Regions from separate parts of the Streptomyces taklimakanensis genome, predicted to be linked through region 1. Evidence: riboswitches for the same ligand, from Rfam matches in the RefSeq annotation. Region 1 holds a riboswitch; the other holds the start of a gene.

The links. A riboswitch is a leader RNA that binds a small molecule or an ion and turns the genes downstream of it on or off. The one in region 1 is predicted to bind glycine.
Region 2: it holds a riboswitch for glycine, as region 1 does, so the genes downstream of both, gcvT (glycine cleavage system aminomethyltransferase GcvT) here and gcvP (aminomethyl-transferring glycine dehydrogenase) in region 1, are expected to answer to the same signal.

What each region holds. Positions count from the first base shown of each region.
Region 1 covers NZ_WIXO01000001.1:5,402,597-5,409,839, reverse strand. Annotated here, with positions in the region: gene F0L17_RS23785 (hypothetical protein) at 1-446, shown strand, start outside; gene gcvP (aminomethyl-transferring glycine dehydrogenase) at 609-3,515, opposite strand; glycine riboswitch at 3,580-3,698, opposite strand; glycine riboswitch at 3,700-3,796, opposite strand; gene F0L17_RS23775 (PRC-barrel domain-containing protein) at 3,955-4,332, shown strand; gene F0L17_RS23770 (DNA polymerase IV) at 4,248-5,732, opposite strand; gene F0L17_RS23765 (MerR family transcriptional regulator) at 5,824-6,423, opposite strand; gene F0L17_RS23760 (bifunctional nuclease family protein) at 6,608-7,081, opposite strand; gene ftsR (transcriptional regulator FtsR) at 7,168-7,243, opposite strand, start outside.
Region 2 covers NZ_WIXO01000001.1:4,204,998-4,212,240, forward strand. Annotated here, with positions in the region: gene F0L17_RS18720 (serine hydroxymethyltransferase) at 1-732, opposite strand, end outside; gene gcvH (glycine cleavage system protein GcvH) at 797-1,174, opposite strand; gene gcvT (glycine cleavage system aminomethyltransferase GcvT) at 1,333-2,460, opposite strand; glycine riboswitch at 2,678-2,789, opposite strand; gene F0L17_RS18735 (AAA family ATPase) at 3,045-3,698, shown strand; gene F0L17_RS18740 (enhanced serine sensitivity protein SseB) at 3,755-4,531, shown strand; gene F0L17_RS18745 (enhanced serine sensitivity protein SseB C-terminal domain-containing protein) at 4,779-5,576, shown strand; gene F0L17_RS18750 (ABC transporter substrate-binding protein) at 5,837-7,243, shown strand, end outside.

The DNA of each region.
Region 1 (7,243 bases):
ACGTGCTGGACGGGATCACGGCCGCGGCCGGCCCGCCTCGCGTTCGACTGACCGGCTGGCGCTTCCTGCTGCGGGACGCGCAGGGCACGGTGGGCGCCGCCGAGGCCATGCTCACCGCGGACGGTTGGACGTTCTCGCACTTCTGCGAAGGCCCCTTCGTCACCTCCACCGAGACCGCGCTGGCGCGGGCCGACACGCTGCCGGTGACGTACCAGCCGCGGCTGCTCTCCATGCCCGAGCTGTACATGATGGCGCTGTGGCTGCACGGTGACACGGAGGCCGACGCCGCCGGCGGCTCTCCCGCCTCCTCCGACCTGCTGGTGCCGCTGGCTCCGGCACCGCCGGGAATCGCCGCGCACCGGCCGCACCGCGTCGACGGTCTGCTGCCCGTGCTGGCCCGACGCCTGGTGCCCCCCGCCCCTCCCCTGTTGGGCACTCCCGCCTGACGCGCAGGCGGAGCCCGGCGACGGGCCCGCGCTTCCACGAGCGGTGGGCGCCCCGGCCGGTTCGGCCGGGGCGCCCACCGTTTCCCCTTCTTCTGGTTCTTCCGGTTCTTCCGGTTCTTCCGGGCACCGGCGCGGCGGACCGGGTGGAACCGGACGGTCGGGTCAGCTCTCGTACGCCTCCGGCGAGGGGCAGGAGCACACGAGGTTGCGGTCGCCGTAGGCACCGTCGATGCGCCGGACCGGGGGCCAGTACTTGTCGGCCGCCGAGACGCCCTCGGGGAAGGCGGCTTCCTCGCGTCCGTAGGGGTGCGGCCACTCGCCGGCGAGCTGTGCCGACGTGTGCGGTGCGTTGCGCAGCGGGTTGTCCTCCGCGCTCCACTCGCCCGAGGCGACCTTCTCGATCTCGGCCCGAATCGCGATCATGGCGTCGCAGAAGCGGTCCAGCTCCGCCAGGTCCTCGCTCTCGGTGGGCTCGATCATCAGCGTCCCGGCCACGGGGAAGGACATCGTCGGAGCGTGGAAGCCGTAGTCGATCAGCCGCTTGGCCACGTCGTCGATGCTGACCCCGGTGGCCTTGGTCAGCGGACGGACGTCGATGATGCACTCGTGCGCCACCAGTCCGCCCGGACCGGTGTAGAGCACCGGGTAGTGCGGCTCCAGACGCCTGGCGACGTAGTTGGCGCCGAGCACGGCCACCTGGGTGGCGCGGCGCAGCCCCTCGGCGCCCATCAGCCGCAGGTACGCCCAGGAGATCGGCAGGATGCCCGCCGAACCCCACGGGGCCGCCGAGATCGGCCCCACGCCCGTCTCGGGGCCGGCGTCGGGCTGGAGCGGGTGGTTGGGCAGGTACGGCGCGAGGTGGGCGCGCACCGCCACCGGGCCGACGCCCGGGCCGCCGCCGCCGTGCGGGATGCAGAAGGTCTTGTGCAGGTTCAGGTGGGAGACGTCCGCTCCGAACGTCCCCGGCCGGGCCAGACCGACCAGCGCGTTGAGGTTGGCGCCGTCGACGTAGACCTGGCCGCCCGCCTCGTGCACGGCGGCGCAGATGTCGGTGATGTGCTCCTCGAACACGCCGTGGGTGGAGGGATAGGTGACCATCAGCACCGCGAGCTCCTCGCGGTGCTTGTCGATCTTGGCCCGCAGGTCGTCGACGTCCACGTCGCCGTTCTCGCCCGTCTTCACCACCACGACCCTCATCCCGGCCATCACGGCGCTGGCGGCGTTGGTGCCGTGCGCGGAGGACGGGATCAGGCAGACGGTGCGCCGCTCGTCGCCGTTCGCGCGGTGGTACGCCCGCACTGCCAGCAGGCCCGCCAGCTCGCCCTGCGATCCGGCATTGGGCTGGAGGGAGACCTTGTCGTAGCCGGTGACCTCCGCCAGTCGCTCCTCCAGCTCACGGATCAGCGTCAGGTAGCCCTCGGCCTGGTCGATGGGGGCGAAGGGGTGCAGACCGCCGAACTCGGGCCAGGTGATCGGCTCCATCTCGGTGGTGGCGTTGAGCTTCATCGTGCACGAGCCCAGCGGGATCATGCCGCGGTCCAGCGCGTAGTCACGGTCGGCCAGGCGGCGCAGGTAGCGCAGCATCGCCGTCTCGGAGCGGTACCGGTGGAAGACGGGGTGGGTCAGGTAGTCGTCGGTGCGCAGCAGCCCGGCGGGCAGGACCTCCCCGGCGGCCTCGTCCAACGCCTCGACGTCCGCGGCCGTGGCGGAGACCCCGAAGGCTCCCCACACCGCGGCGAGCCGGTCGCGTCCGGTGGTCTCGTCACAGGCGACGCCGACGTGGTCGGCGTCGGTCTGCCGCAGGTTGACCCCGGCCTCGCGGGCCGCGGCGACGACCTCGGCGGCCCGCCCCGGCACCCGCGCGGTGACGGTGTCGAAGAACGTGTCGTGCACGACCTCCACCCCGCCGGCGCGCAACCCCTGGGCCAGGACGGCGGCGTGGCGGTGGGTCCGGCGGGCGATGGCGGCCAGTCCGTCGGGGCCGTGGTACACGGCGTACATGGAGGCCATCACGGCGAGCAGCACCTGGGCGGTGCAGATGTTGCTGGTGGCCTTCTCGCGACGGATGTGCTGCTCGCGCGTCTGGAGGGCCAGGCGGTAGGCGGTGGTGCCGTCGGCGTCCACCGAGACGCCGACCAGCCGGCCGGGCAGGTTCCGCGCGAACTTCTCGCGCACCGCCATGAAGCCGGCGTGCGGTCCGCCGAAGCCCATCGGCACGCCGAAGCGCTGACTGGAACCCACCGCGATATCGGCGCCCAGCTCGCCGGGGGAGGTCAGCAGGGTGAGGGCGAGCAGGTCGGCGGCGACGGTGACGACCGCGCCCAGCTCGTGCGCCTGCCCGATCACCGGCCGCAGGTCCCGCACGGCGCCCGAGGCGCCCGGGTACTGCAGGAGCACACCGAAGACGCCGCGCTCGGCGGCGTCGGCGGGGATGCCGTCCGACAGGTCGGCGACGACGACCTCGACCCCGGTGGGCTCGGCGCGGGTCTCGATGACGGCGATCGTCTGGGGCAGGCAGTCGGCGTCGATCAGGAAGACGCCTTCCTTGACCTTGCCGACGCGCCGGGACAGGGCCATGGCCTCGGCCGCGGCGGTGCCCTCGTCCAGCAGCGAGGCGCCGGCGGTGGGCAGGCCGGTCAGGTCGGCGACCACGGTCTGGAAGTTCAGCAGCGCCTCCAGGCGCCCCTGGGAGATCTCCGGCTGGTAGGGGGTGTAGGCGGTGTACCAGGCCGGGTTCTCCAGGACGTTGCGCAGGATGACCGGCGGGGTGAAGGTGCCGTAGTACCCCAGGCCGATCATCGAGTCCAGCACCCGGTTGCGCCGGGCCAGGGAGCGCAGTTCGTCGAGGACCTCCGCCTCGCCGCGGGCCTCGGGCAGCCGCAGCGCCTCGGTGCTCCTGATCACCTCGGGCACCGCGGCGGCGGTCAGTTCGTCGAGCGACCCGTAGCCGACCTGGGCGAGCATCTTGGCCTGCTCGCCGGCGTCGGGGCCGATGTGGCGCTCCTCGAAGGGCCTGCCCCGCTCCAACTCGGCGAGGGAAGCGGTACGGGAGGTGCGGTCTGCTGTCATCTGCGGAGGCCTCCTGGTCTGTGCGACCTGCGAGGGGCACCACGGCGCGGGTGCCCTGACGGCCTCCCCCTCTGTCATCTCGACCTGAGAGCTTCACCGGCCCGCGCCCGCGGCCCGGCTTTCACCGTCGGTGAGGAGGGGCCGCGGCTCGTCGCCCGTGACCCGCCCTGCTTTCCAGAGTGACCTCGCCCGCGCGGTACGTGAGCCTGAGAGATTCCGGGGAGGATTTGCTCCTTCGGCGCCTCCGGCGTCTCGCCGAAGGACTCTCCCGCTCGGGGTCAACAGCCACTTCAGAGCCTACCAGCGCGTTACGGGGATGAACCCGACGGCGGTCGCGGGGGCCCCTCCGAGTGGCCGATGGGCCGAATGTGCCGTTTGGTTGTTTGTGGCAACCGTTTTCGAGCAGGTGTTTCCCGGACGAGGAGTTGGAGGGACCGCCGTGCAGACCGACATCGACCCCCGCAACCTGATAGGCCTCAGGACGCTCGACCGTGACGGGCGGAAGATAGGCACCGTGGACGAGGTGTACCTCGACGACGCCACCGGCGTTCCGGAGTGGGCGGCGGTGCGCACCGGGTTCTTCAGCCGTGACGCCTTCGTGCCCCTGGAGCCCAGCGAGGTGGTGGACGGGGTGCTCCGAGTGCCCTTTGAACGTGCCCTGGTCAAGGAGGCACCGGACTTCGGCGTGGGCCGCCACCTCTCCCCCGAACAGGAGCTCCGGCTCTACCACCACTACGGCCTGGACACGTCGGACACCGGTGCTCCCGTGTCCGACGAGAACATGTCCTTCGGACGGATCGCGGGCTCGGAGCGCTGACCGTCCGACCGTCCGCCCGACGTCCCCTCCCAGGGCAAAAGCGGCTCGGAGAGTTCCAGTTCCGGGTCGTCCAGCGCGAAGGTGCGCACCCGGCCCGGCGGTGTGCCGGGCCCCTCGAAGCGCACCGTGACCCGTCCCAGACCACTGCCCTGCACCCAGCCCGGTCCGTACCGTGCGTGCCGCACGTCCCGACCGGGCGGCAGCCGGTGCCCCACCGTCTCCCCGGCCGCCGGGGCCGCCTCCGACGGGGAGGTGGGGCCCGGCGGCCGTGCCGCGTCGGGAGCGGCCGTCCCCTCCCCGTTCGGGGCCAGGGCCGCGGTCTGCGCGAACAGGTCCTCCTGCGCGAAGCCGACCAGACCGCTCACGCCCACCCCCAGCAGCCGTACGCCGGCGGTGGTGTCCACTCCTTCGATGAGCCGGGCCGCGGCTTCCCGGACGACGGCCGGATCGTCCGTCGGACCGCGCAGCGTCTCGGAACGGGTGAGGGTGGTGAAGTCGTAGTTGCGCACCTTGACCACCACCGTGCGCCCGGAGCGCCCCGCCCCCCGCAGTCGCTCGACGCACCGGTCGGCGAGTCGCGCGATCTCCGCGTGGATCCGCGTGCGGTCGGTGAGGTCGACGTCGAAGGTGTCCTCGACCGAGACCGACTTGGCGTCGCGCTCGGCGACCACCGGCCGCTCGTCGACTCCCAGGGCCATCAGGTGCAGCGCCGCGCCGTGTGCCCGGCCCAGCAGCCGCACCAGCTCGGCCTCCCCGGCCTCGGCGGCCTCCCCCACGGTGGTTATCCCGGCCCGGCGCAGCGTCTGGCCGGTGGCGGGGCCCACGCCCGGCAGCGTACGCACCGGCATCGGTGCCAGCAGGGCGCGCTCGGTGCCGGGCGGGACCATCACCAGCCCGTCGGGTTTGGCCTGCTCGGAGGCGACCTTGGCGAGCATCTTCGATCCGGCCAGCCCGACCGAGCCGGACAGCCCGGTGGCGGTCCGGATGTCCCGGCGCAGCCGCTCGCCGACCGCGCGGGCGTCCGCGGCCGACCACTCCCCCGCCGGCGGACCGGTGTCCCCCGCCTCCAGATCGACGAATGCCTCGTCCAGGCTAAGCGGCTCCACCAGGGGCGACAGTTCGCGCAGCAGCCCCATCACCACCTCGCTCACCCGGCGGTAGAGGCCGAAGCGGGGGTTGAGGTAGGCCGCGTTCGGGCAGAGCCGCCGCGCCTGGGCCGTCGGCATCGCCGAGTGGACACCGAAGACCCGGGCCTCGTAGGAGGCGGTGGCGACCACTCCACGTGGGCCGAGGCCGCCGACGACGACCGGCTTACCGCGCAGGCTGGGTTTGGTCGCCTGCTCCACCGCGGCGTAGAACGCGTCCATGTCCAGGTGCAGGACCGTCGGTGCCCTTCTCACACCCGTGATGCTGCCCCACGCCACTGACAACGGCCGCGACGCCCCTCCCTCACTCCGGCGGTCGAAGGGGCCCGGCGGGCCGGCCGCTCGGTCAACCCGCCCGGTTGCGACGCCGCGCCAGTTCGTCGGCGGGATTCTCCCCCAGCAGGGTCTCCCCGGTGTCGATCCGCTCGGCGTGGAGACGCGACAGGGCCGCCTCGACGTCCCTCCGCACCACACCGACGGCGATCCCGAAGACGCCCTGGCCGCCCTGGAGGAGGTCGACGACCTCGTCCGGCGAGGTGCACTCGTAGACCGTCGCACCGTCGCTCATCAACGTCATCCGCGCCAGGTCGTCGAGCCCCCGCGAGCGCAGGTGCCGCACCGCCGCGCGGATGTTCTGCAAGGACACCCCGGCGTCCAGGAGCCGCTTGACGATCTTGAGGACGACCACGTCGCGGAAGCTGTAGAGCCGCTGCGTGCCGGAGCCGTACGCCGGACGGATGCTGGGCTCGACCAGCCCCGTACGGGCCCAGTAGTCCAGCTGCCGGTAGGTGATGCCCGCGGCGGCGCACGCCGTGGGGCCGCGGTATCCGATCCGCTCGGAGGCGGTGTCCCGGACCGCGGTGGCGGACTGGGCGGTGGGCCGTATGGAGGACCCGTGCAACGGATACGGATCGCCCGCCGCGCTACTGTCGCCGGTGCTTCTCACGCCGACCCTCCGTCCTTCGCGTCCCGCGGATGTGCCCGGGACCTGCCCAATCGACGGTAGGCAGTCACTCGGGGTGCGTCAACGATCGCCACACTCGGCACGCCGAGTGATAATCACCCAAAGAGTGGTTTAGCGTGTCCCGCCCTCGGGAATGGGTGCCCGAATGGCCCGGCGCCGGACAGGCTCACTGGTTACTGGTCCCGAAGTCCTCCGGTGAGATCTGGTCGAGGAACTCGCGGAACTTCTCCACCTCGTCCTCCTGCTCGTCCGGGATCGCGATCCCCGCGTCGTCCAGCACACCGTCGCTGCCGTAGATCGGCGTCCCGGTGCGCAGGGCCAGCGCTATGGCGTCGGACGGCCGTGCGCTGACCTCGACGCCGCTGGCGAAGACCAGTTCGGCGTAGAAGACACCCTCTCTCAGGTCCGTGATCCGCACGGCGGTGAGTTCCTGGCCGACCGCCTCCAGGACGTCCTTGAACAGGTCATGGGTCAGCGGGCGGGCGGGCGTCATGCCCTGCTGGGCGAAGGCGATGGCAGTCGCCTCACCCGGACCGATCCAGATGGGGAGATAACGGTCGCCCCCCACTTCTCGCAGGAGAACGATCGGTTGGTTGGAGGGCATTTCGACCCGGACACCCACAACGTCGAGCTCGTTCACACAGCAACCCTAGGACGTGCCCGCCCCCTTTGGGTAGTCGGACACCCTCCGGCCTGTTCGAACCGGACCCGAAGGACGGCGGATCGTCAGTGGAGCCGGGCCCCCAGCGCCGACTGCACCAGGGCCGCGTGGAGCCGTACCGCCAGCGTCGCCAGCTCCCTC
Region 2 (7,243 bases), 1.2 Mb from region 1:
CTGCTTCGACAGGATCACCCCGCCGCGCGGGCCGCCGAGGGTCTTGTGGGTCGTGGTGGTGACCACGTCCGCGTACGGCACCGGGTTGGGGTGGAGCCCGGCGGCCACCAGACCGGCGAAGTGCGCCATGTCCACCATCAGCAGCGCGCCCACCTCGTCGGCGATCCGACGGAAGGCGGCGAAGTCCAACTGCCGCGGGTACGCCGACCAGCCGGCGATGATCAGCTTGGGACGACGCTCCCTCGCCAGCCGCTCGACCTCCGCCATGTCCACCAGGCCGGTGGCCGCGTCGACGTGGTAGGCGACCACGTCGTAGAGCTTGCCGGAGAAGTTGATCCGCATGCCGTGGGTCAGGTGGCCGCCGTGGGCCAGGTCCAGGCCGAGGATGGTGTCGCCCGGGTCGAGCAGGGCGAACATCGCCGCGGCGTTGGCCGAGGCGCCCGAGTGCGGCTGGACGTTGGCGGCCTCGGCGCCGAAGAGGGACTTCACCCGCTCGCGGGCGATGTCCTCGATGACGTCGACGTGCTCGCAGCCGCCGTAGTAGCGGCGGCCGGGGTAGCCCTCGGCGTACTTGTTGGTGAGGACCGAGCCCTGGGCCTGGAGGGCGGCCACCGGGGCGAAGTTCTCCGACGCGATCATCTCCAGCGTGGACTGCTGGCGGCGCAGCTCGGCGTCGACGGCCGCGGCGACGTCGGGATCGACCTCGTGCAGGGAGGAGTTCAGAAGCGACATCCGGATCTTTCCGATCGTGACGTGCGGGAGGCGGACGGGGCGGGCGGGGAGCAGGCCGGGAGAGTCACTCGCCGGTGAAGGCGGTGTACTCGTCGGCGGAGAGCAGCTCCTCGGGCTCCTCCGTCACCCGCACCCTGAACAGCCAGCCGCCCTCGAAGGGGGCGGAGTTCACCAGCGCCGGGTCGTCCACCACGTCCTGGTTGACCTCGGTGATCTCGCCGGACACGGGCGCGTACAGGTCGCTGACCGACTTGGTCGACTCCAGCTCGCCGCAGGGTTCGCCCGCGGTCACCGTGTCGCCGACCTCGGGGAGCTGGACGAAGACGACGTCGCCGAGCGCGCCCGCGGCGTGCTCGGTGATGCCGACCGTCGCCACGCCGTCCTCGGTGGCCGACAGCCACTCGTGCTCCTTGCTGTAGCGCAGCTGCTGGGGGTTGCTCATGTCGCGATTCTCCCGATGAGAGGTGTGGGTGGGGAAACGGGTCTTGCCAGGTGGGACGGGTCGGGGCGGTCCGCCGCGCGGGGCACGGCGGACCGGTGGGGACCCGCGGCGGTCCCCGGGAGCCCCCGGGGGTCGAAGGTCGGGGAGGCCGGCGTCCGTCAGCGCTCGCGTCGGTAGAACGGCAGCGCGACGACCTCGTACGGCTCATGCGTACCGCGGATGTCCACGGCCACACCCTCCGTGCCGGGCGCGGCGTGACCGGCGTCCACGTACGCCATCGCGATCGGCTTCCCCAGGGTGGGGGAGGGGGCGCCGGAGGAGACCTCGCCGATCACCGCACCGTCCGCGCCGACCACCGCGTACCCGGCGCGCGGCACCCGACGGCCGGCGGCGACCAGGCCGACCAGCTTCCGCGGCGGGTTCTCCGCGGCCTTCCGAGCGGCCTCCTCCAGTGCGGCGCGGCCGACGAAGTCACCGGGCTTGTCGAACTTCACCACACGGCCCAGGCCGGCGTCGAAGGGGGTGGTCCGCCGGGACAGCTCGTGCCCGTACAGCGGCATGCCCGCCTCCAGCCGCAGCGTGTCGCGGCAGGACAGTCCGCACGGCACCAGACCCGCGTCCGCGCCGGCCTCGGTCAGCGCCGACCACAGCGTCTCGGCGTCGCCGGGGGCGACGAACAGCTCGAAGCCGTCCTCGCCGGTGTAGCCGGTGCGGGCGATCAGCGTCTCCACGCCCGCCACCGTGCCGGGCAGCCCGGCGTAGTACTTCAGCCCGTCCAGGTCGGCGTCGGTGAGGGAGGCCAGGATGCCGGGGGAGGCGGGGCCCTGGACGGCCAGCAGCGCGTAGGCGTCGCGGTCGTCGCGCACGGCGGCCTCCGGAAGGCCGAAGCCGTCGCGCCGCTCGGTCAGGGCGTCCAGCACCACCCCTGCGTTGGCGGCGTTGGCGACGACCAGGTACTCCTCGGTGCCCAGCCGGTAGACGATCAGGTCGTCGAGGATGCCTCCGGACTCCTCGCAGATCATGGTGTAGCGGGCCCGGCCCACCGGGACGGCGGACAGGTGACCGACCAGGGCGCGGTCCAGGAGTTCGCCGGCCTGCGGGCCGGTGACGGTGATCTCGCCCATGTGGCTCAGGTCGAACAGGCCGGCGCGGGTGCGCACGGCGTTGTGCTCGTCGCGCTCGCTGCCGTAGCGCAGCGGCATCTCCCACCCCGCGAAGTCCGTCATGGTCGCGCCGAGGGCGCGGTGGACGGCGTCGAGGGCGGTGTGTCGGGGGGAATCGCTCATGGTCGTGGCTCCCAGGCGAGGCGGCCGGGCCGTGAACGGCCCGACGGACCGATGGACACGTCGGACGGGTCGGACGGTGAGGAGGACGGTGTGGACACGGTCCTCCCCATCTGTCATCGGAACCTGAGAGGTTCGCCACGAGTCCGCGCGGACGGACCTGGGCTTGCACCGTGGGTGGGACGTCTCCCGGAGGGAGCCGTCCGCTTTTCAGATGTGCCTCACCCGCGCGGTATCGGGGCCTGAGAGATTCAAGGGAGGACTTGCTCCTTCGGCGCCCCGGAAGACCACTGTGACCAGCGGTTTCCCGGGAACTCTCCCGCGCGGGCTCAAACGGCCGGTATGCAGTTCGCGCGCTCATCATCGCACGTCCGTCCCGGCGGCGGACGGGGTGGGCGCGAACCGGCGCACGGTGCGGCGCGGACCTGTGACGGACGGAGCACAAGGGGGCGCGCGGGAGCGGAGGGGAAAGCCGGATGTGTCGGGACGCGCCCGGTACGGGTAGTCACCTTGTCCGCCGTCATCCTTCTTGACACGCTCTGGGTACAGCCGCGGACACGTGGCGCGAAAGCGGGGAGGGCCTACCAGTGAGCAGCCTGGAGAGCGCCTGTACGGCGCAGGGTGGGGCCGGGGCGGTACCGCGGCGCGCGGCGGCGCCCGCACCGACGGGCGGGCGCGATCTGCGCGGGACGACGGGGGTACGGGTCCTGCGCTTCCCGGCGGGGGACCGGGTGGTCGTCTCCGGACTGCCGGGCAGCGGCAAGTCCACCCTGATCCGGCGCGTGGTGGCCGTCCACGAGACGGTGACGCGGATCGACTCCCAGGACATGCGGGAGCGCTGGGAGGCGCGGCTGCCGGCCCGGCTGCCGTACGCCCTCTACCGTCCCCTGGTGCGCGTCGCCCACTACCTCTCCCTGCGCCGGGCGCTGGCCTCGACGGCGAGCGTGGTGGTGCACGACTGCGGTTCCCAGGGCTGGGTGCGCCGCTGGCTGGCGTCGAACGCGCGGCGCCGCGGCCGGGCGCTGCACATGGTGCTGCTGGACGTGCCGCCCCCGGTGGCCCTGGCGGGGCAGGCGGAGCGGGGGCGGGGCGTGTCGGCGTACGCCTTCGCCCGGCACCGCAGGGCGGTGCGGCGCCTGGTGGCGACGTCGCAGGCGGGCCGACCGCCCACCGGCTGCGCCTCGGTGGTGTTGCTGGACCGGGCGGCGGCCGGTGCGCTGCGCGGGGTCGTCTTCGACTGAAGGTCTCCCCGGCCGGCGGCGAACGGGCGGTCCTCCGTTGCGGATAGGGTTTTCACATGACCATCCCGCAGCAGTACGGACCGGGACACGGCGGCCGGCCCGGCAACGAGCTGGAGGAGACGCTCGCCGCGTCCGTCGACGTCCCCGGGGCGGGTGCCCGGCTGCTGGAGGTGCTCGGGCGCAGCAGCCTGTGGGTGCCGCTGCCCGAGGGCGGCTCGCCGACCGCCCCGAACCTCGATCTGCCCACGGTCCAGCTCGACGGGGCGCCGTACGTGCCCGTCTTCAGCTCGGAGGAGCAGTTCCTGCGGTGCGCCGGCTCGCACCTGTCCTTCGCCGTCGCCCCCGCCCGCGAGTTCGCCCGCGGTCTGCCGCCGCAGGTGGGCATCGTGGTCAACCCCGAGGGCCCCGTTGGTCTGCCGCTGCCTCCGCCGGCCGTGGCCGAGCTGTGCCGCGAGCCCGGCCCGGAGGGTGTGCCGGGGACGGCGAGCGGCGCCCGGGTGCGGCTCTTCGAGCCCGACTGGCAGGAGGAACCGGTGGACTTCCTGGCCGCCGCGGCCGGGGAGTTCGCGGTGCTGCCGCAGGTCCGCAGCGCACGCCGCGGTCTGGCCAGCGTCGAGGGCGATCCGCCCGCGCTGTTCGTCGGAGTGGAGTTGGACCTGCTGGATCCCCCGGCCCGCGCGGCGGCGCACGACGCGCTGGGCCGGGCGCTGGGTCGGGAGCCGGTGCGCTGGCCGGTGCAGATGGTGCTGTTGGACGCGGCACGGGATCCGGTCGTGGACTGGATGCGCCAGTGCGTCAGGCCCTTCTACGCGCGCACCGATCCGCCGCGCTGACCCGCCGCGCCGAACCGGGTCCCCGTCGCGCGTCCACCGAGCCCGGGCGCACGCTCCGTCCGCGCACCGGCCCGGGACCCGTCCGTACGACCGCCCATCCCCCGCCCGAGTACCCGCGCCCGGGTGTGGGTGAGTACGTCCGACCCTGTCGGACGTGGCCCGTAAGCTGGTTGGATGTCGGGGCGGGACGCGCGCGCGGCCCGGTGCGGAAGTGCGGAGCACGCAAGGACGAGAAGGGGCGGCCCACGTGAGCGCGGGTGGAAGCGTCGATCAGCTGCTGCGCCAGGTGGCGCCCGGACGGTACGACGCCTACGAGGCGCTGCTGCACGCCCTCGCCCGGGACCGGGTGTGGATGCTGCTCTGGCACGGTCGGGCCGGTTCCCCCGACGCCCAGTACGGGAACATGGAGGTCGCCGGGCACGGCTACGCGCCCTGCGTGACGTCGGAGCAGGAGCTGGCGACCTCGGGCTGGACGCGGTCGCACGAGGTGGTGGGCGGACGCGAGGTCGCCGCCGCCCTCTTCCCCGACCGCTGGGGGCTGTGGCTCAACCCGCACGCCCCCGGCGGCGGTGTCGGCGTTCCCTGGCTGGATCTGCGCCGGATCGCCGGCGGGCTGGACCGACTGCCCGCCGGGCCGCTGCGCATCGGCGAACCGACGGTCGAGGTCCCCCACTTCTACGCCCAGCTCGTCCAGAACGCCCACCGCACCCCCGCCGTGCGCGCCCTGCGCCGGGCCTGGGTGCAGCCCGTGCTGGGGTCGCCGTACCTGGCGATCGGTCTCGACCTCTACGACGACGGTCCGCAGTCGGTGGAGTCCGTGCGGTCGATGATGCACCGGTCGGTGGCCTCGGTGCCCGAGGGGTTGGCCGTCTCGACCGTGTCGATGTCGGACGGCTACGACCCGGTCGCCATGTGGCTGCGGGCCAACTCCCGGCCCTTCTTCGACCGTGACGCCCACCAGGGCGCCGCGCCGGTCGCCCCGGTGGCGGCCCCCGCTCCCGGGTACGGCCCCGGGCACGGTTACGGTTACCCCCGCACCCACTGAGCCGGTACCGGGCCGGGCCGGAGCCGGAGGGGCACACCATCCGCCCGCCGGAAGGGGCGGTGTCGAGACGCCGCCGGAGTCATGGGGACCGGACGGGTTTCGTCCATGTTGCGCCGCTATGAGCTGCGGTGTCGCCGTTTCGGGAGCCGGGTCTCAGGTCTGTATCACCGACATGCGGACAGTTCACACCGCTGGTTGGGCGCAGTACTGTTCGGGCGACCAGCAGACCTTCCTACCGTCACCGACCCCTGAGGTGGAACATGCGAATAACCAGTTCCAGGGTCGTCCAGACGATCGCGGCCGCCCTCGCGGTTGGTGTGATCGCCACTGGATGTGCCAGCGAACGAGGCGAGAAGGGCGAGGGCGGCGACACCTTCGTCTTCGGCGCCGCCGGTGACCCCGGCTCCCTGGACCCGGCGCTGGCCAGTGACGGCGAGACGTTCCGGATCACCCGCCAGGCCTTCGAGGCGCTGATCGAGCACGAGCCGGGCGGCACCGAGCTGGTCGGTGGGCTCGCGAAGTCCTGGGAGAGCGACGAGACCGGCACCGAGTGGACCTTCGAACTCCGCGAGGGCGTGACGTTCCACGACGGTGAGAAGCTCACCGCCGAGGCCGTCTGCAAGAACTACGACCACTGGTTCAACTGGACCGGTACGTACCAGGAGAGCGCGGTCTCCTACTACTGGCAGAAGATCTTCGGCGGCTTCGCCAAGAACGAGAGCGAGGACGCCCCGAAGGCCAACTACAAGGGCTGCGAGGCGAAGGACGAGCTCACCGCCGTCATCAGCGTGCACGAGGCCACCGCCAACCTGCCCGGCGGCTTCTCGCTCCAGGCGCTGGCCATCCACTCCCCGAAGGCCATCGACGCCTACAAGAAGCAGGAGCTGAGCGGCGAGGGCGACGCCATCTCCTACCCCGACTACAGCCAGGAGGCCGGCACCGTCGCGGGTACCGGTCCCTTCCGGATCACCGAGTGGGACAAGGGCAACAAGGAAGTCACCCTCGAGCGGTTCGACGACTACTGGGGTGAGAAGGCCGGCGTCGAGAAGCTGGTCTTCCGCACCATCGCCGAGGAGTCCGCGCGCCGCCAGGCGCTGCAGGCCGGCAACATCCACGGCTACGACCTGGTCGCGCCCTCGGACGTGAAGACCCTGGAGAAGGAAGGCTTCCAGGTCCCGGTCCGCGGCGTGTTCAACATCTTCTACATGGGCATGTCGCAGGAGGCGAACGAGGCCCTGAAGAAGAAGGACGTCCGCCAGGCGATCACCCACGCCATCGACCGCGAGAACATCGTCAAGACGCAGCTGCCCGAGGGCGGCGTGGTGGCCACCCAGTTCATGCCGGACACCGTCGACGGTTACTCGGACAAGGTCGCCACCTACGAGTTCAGCACGGACAAGGCCAAGGAGCTGCTGAAGAAGGCCGGCGAGGAGAAGCTGAAGGTCACCTTCTGCTACCCGACCGAGGTCACCCGCCCGTACATGCCCGCCCCGGCCGACATGTTCGAGCTGATGAAGGTCGACCTGGAGAAGGCCGGCGTCACCGTCGAGCCCAAGCCCATGAAGTGGGCCCCGGACTACATCGACGCCACCGAGGCCGGCACCTGCGACCTGCACCTGCTGGGCTGGACCGGTGACTTCAACGACGCCTACAACTTCATCGGCACC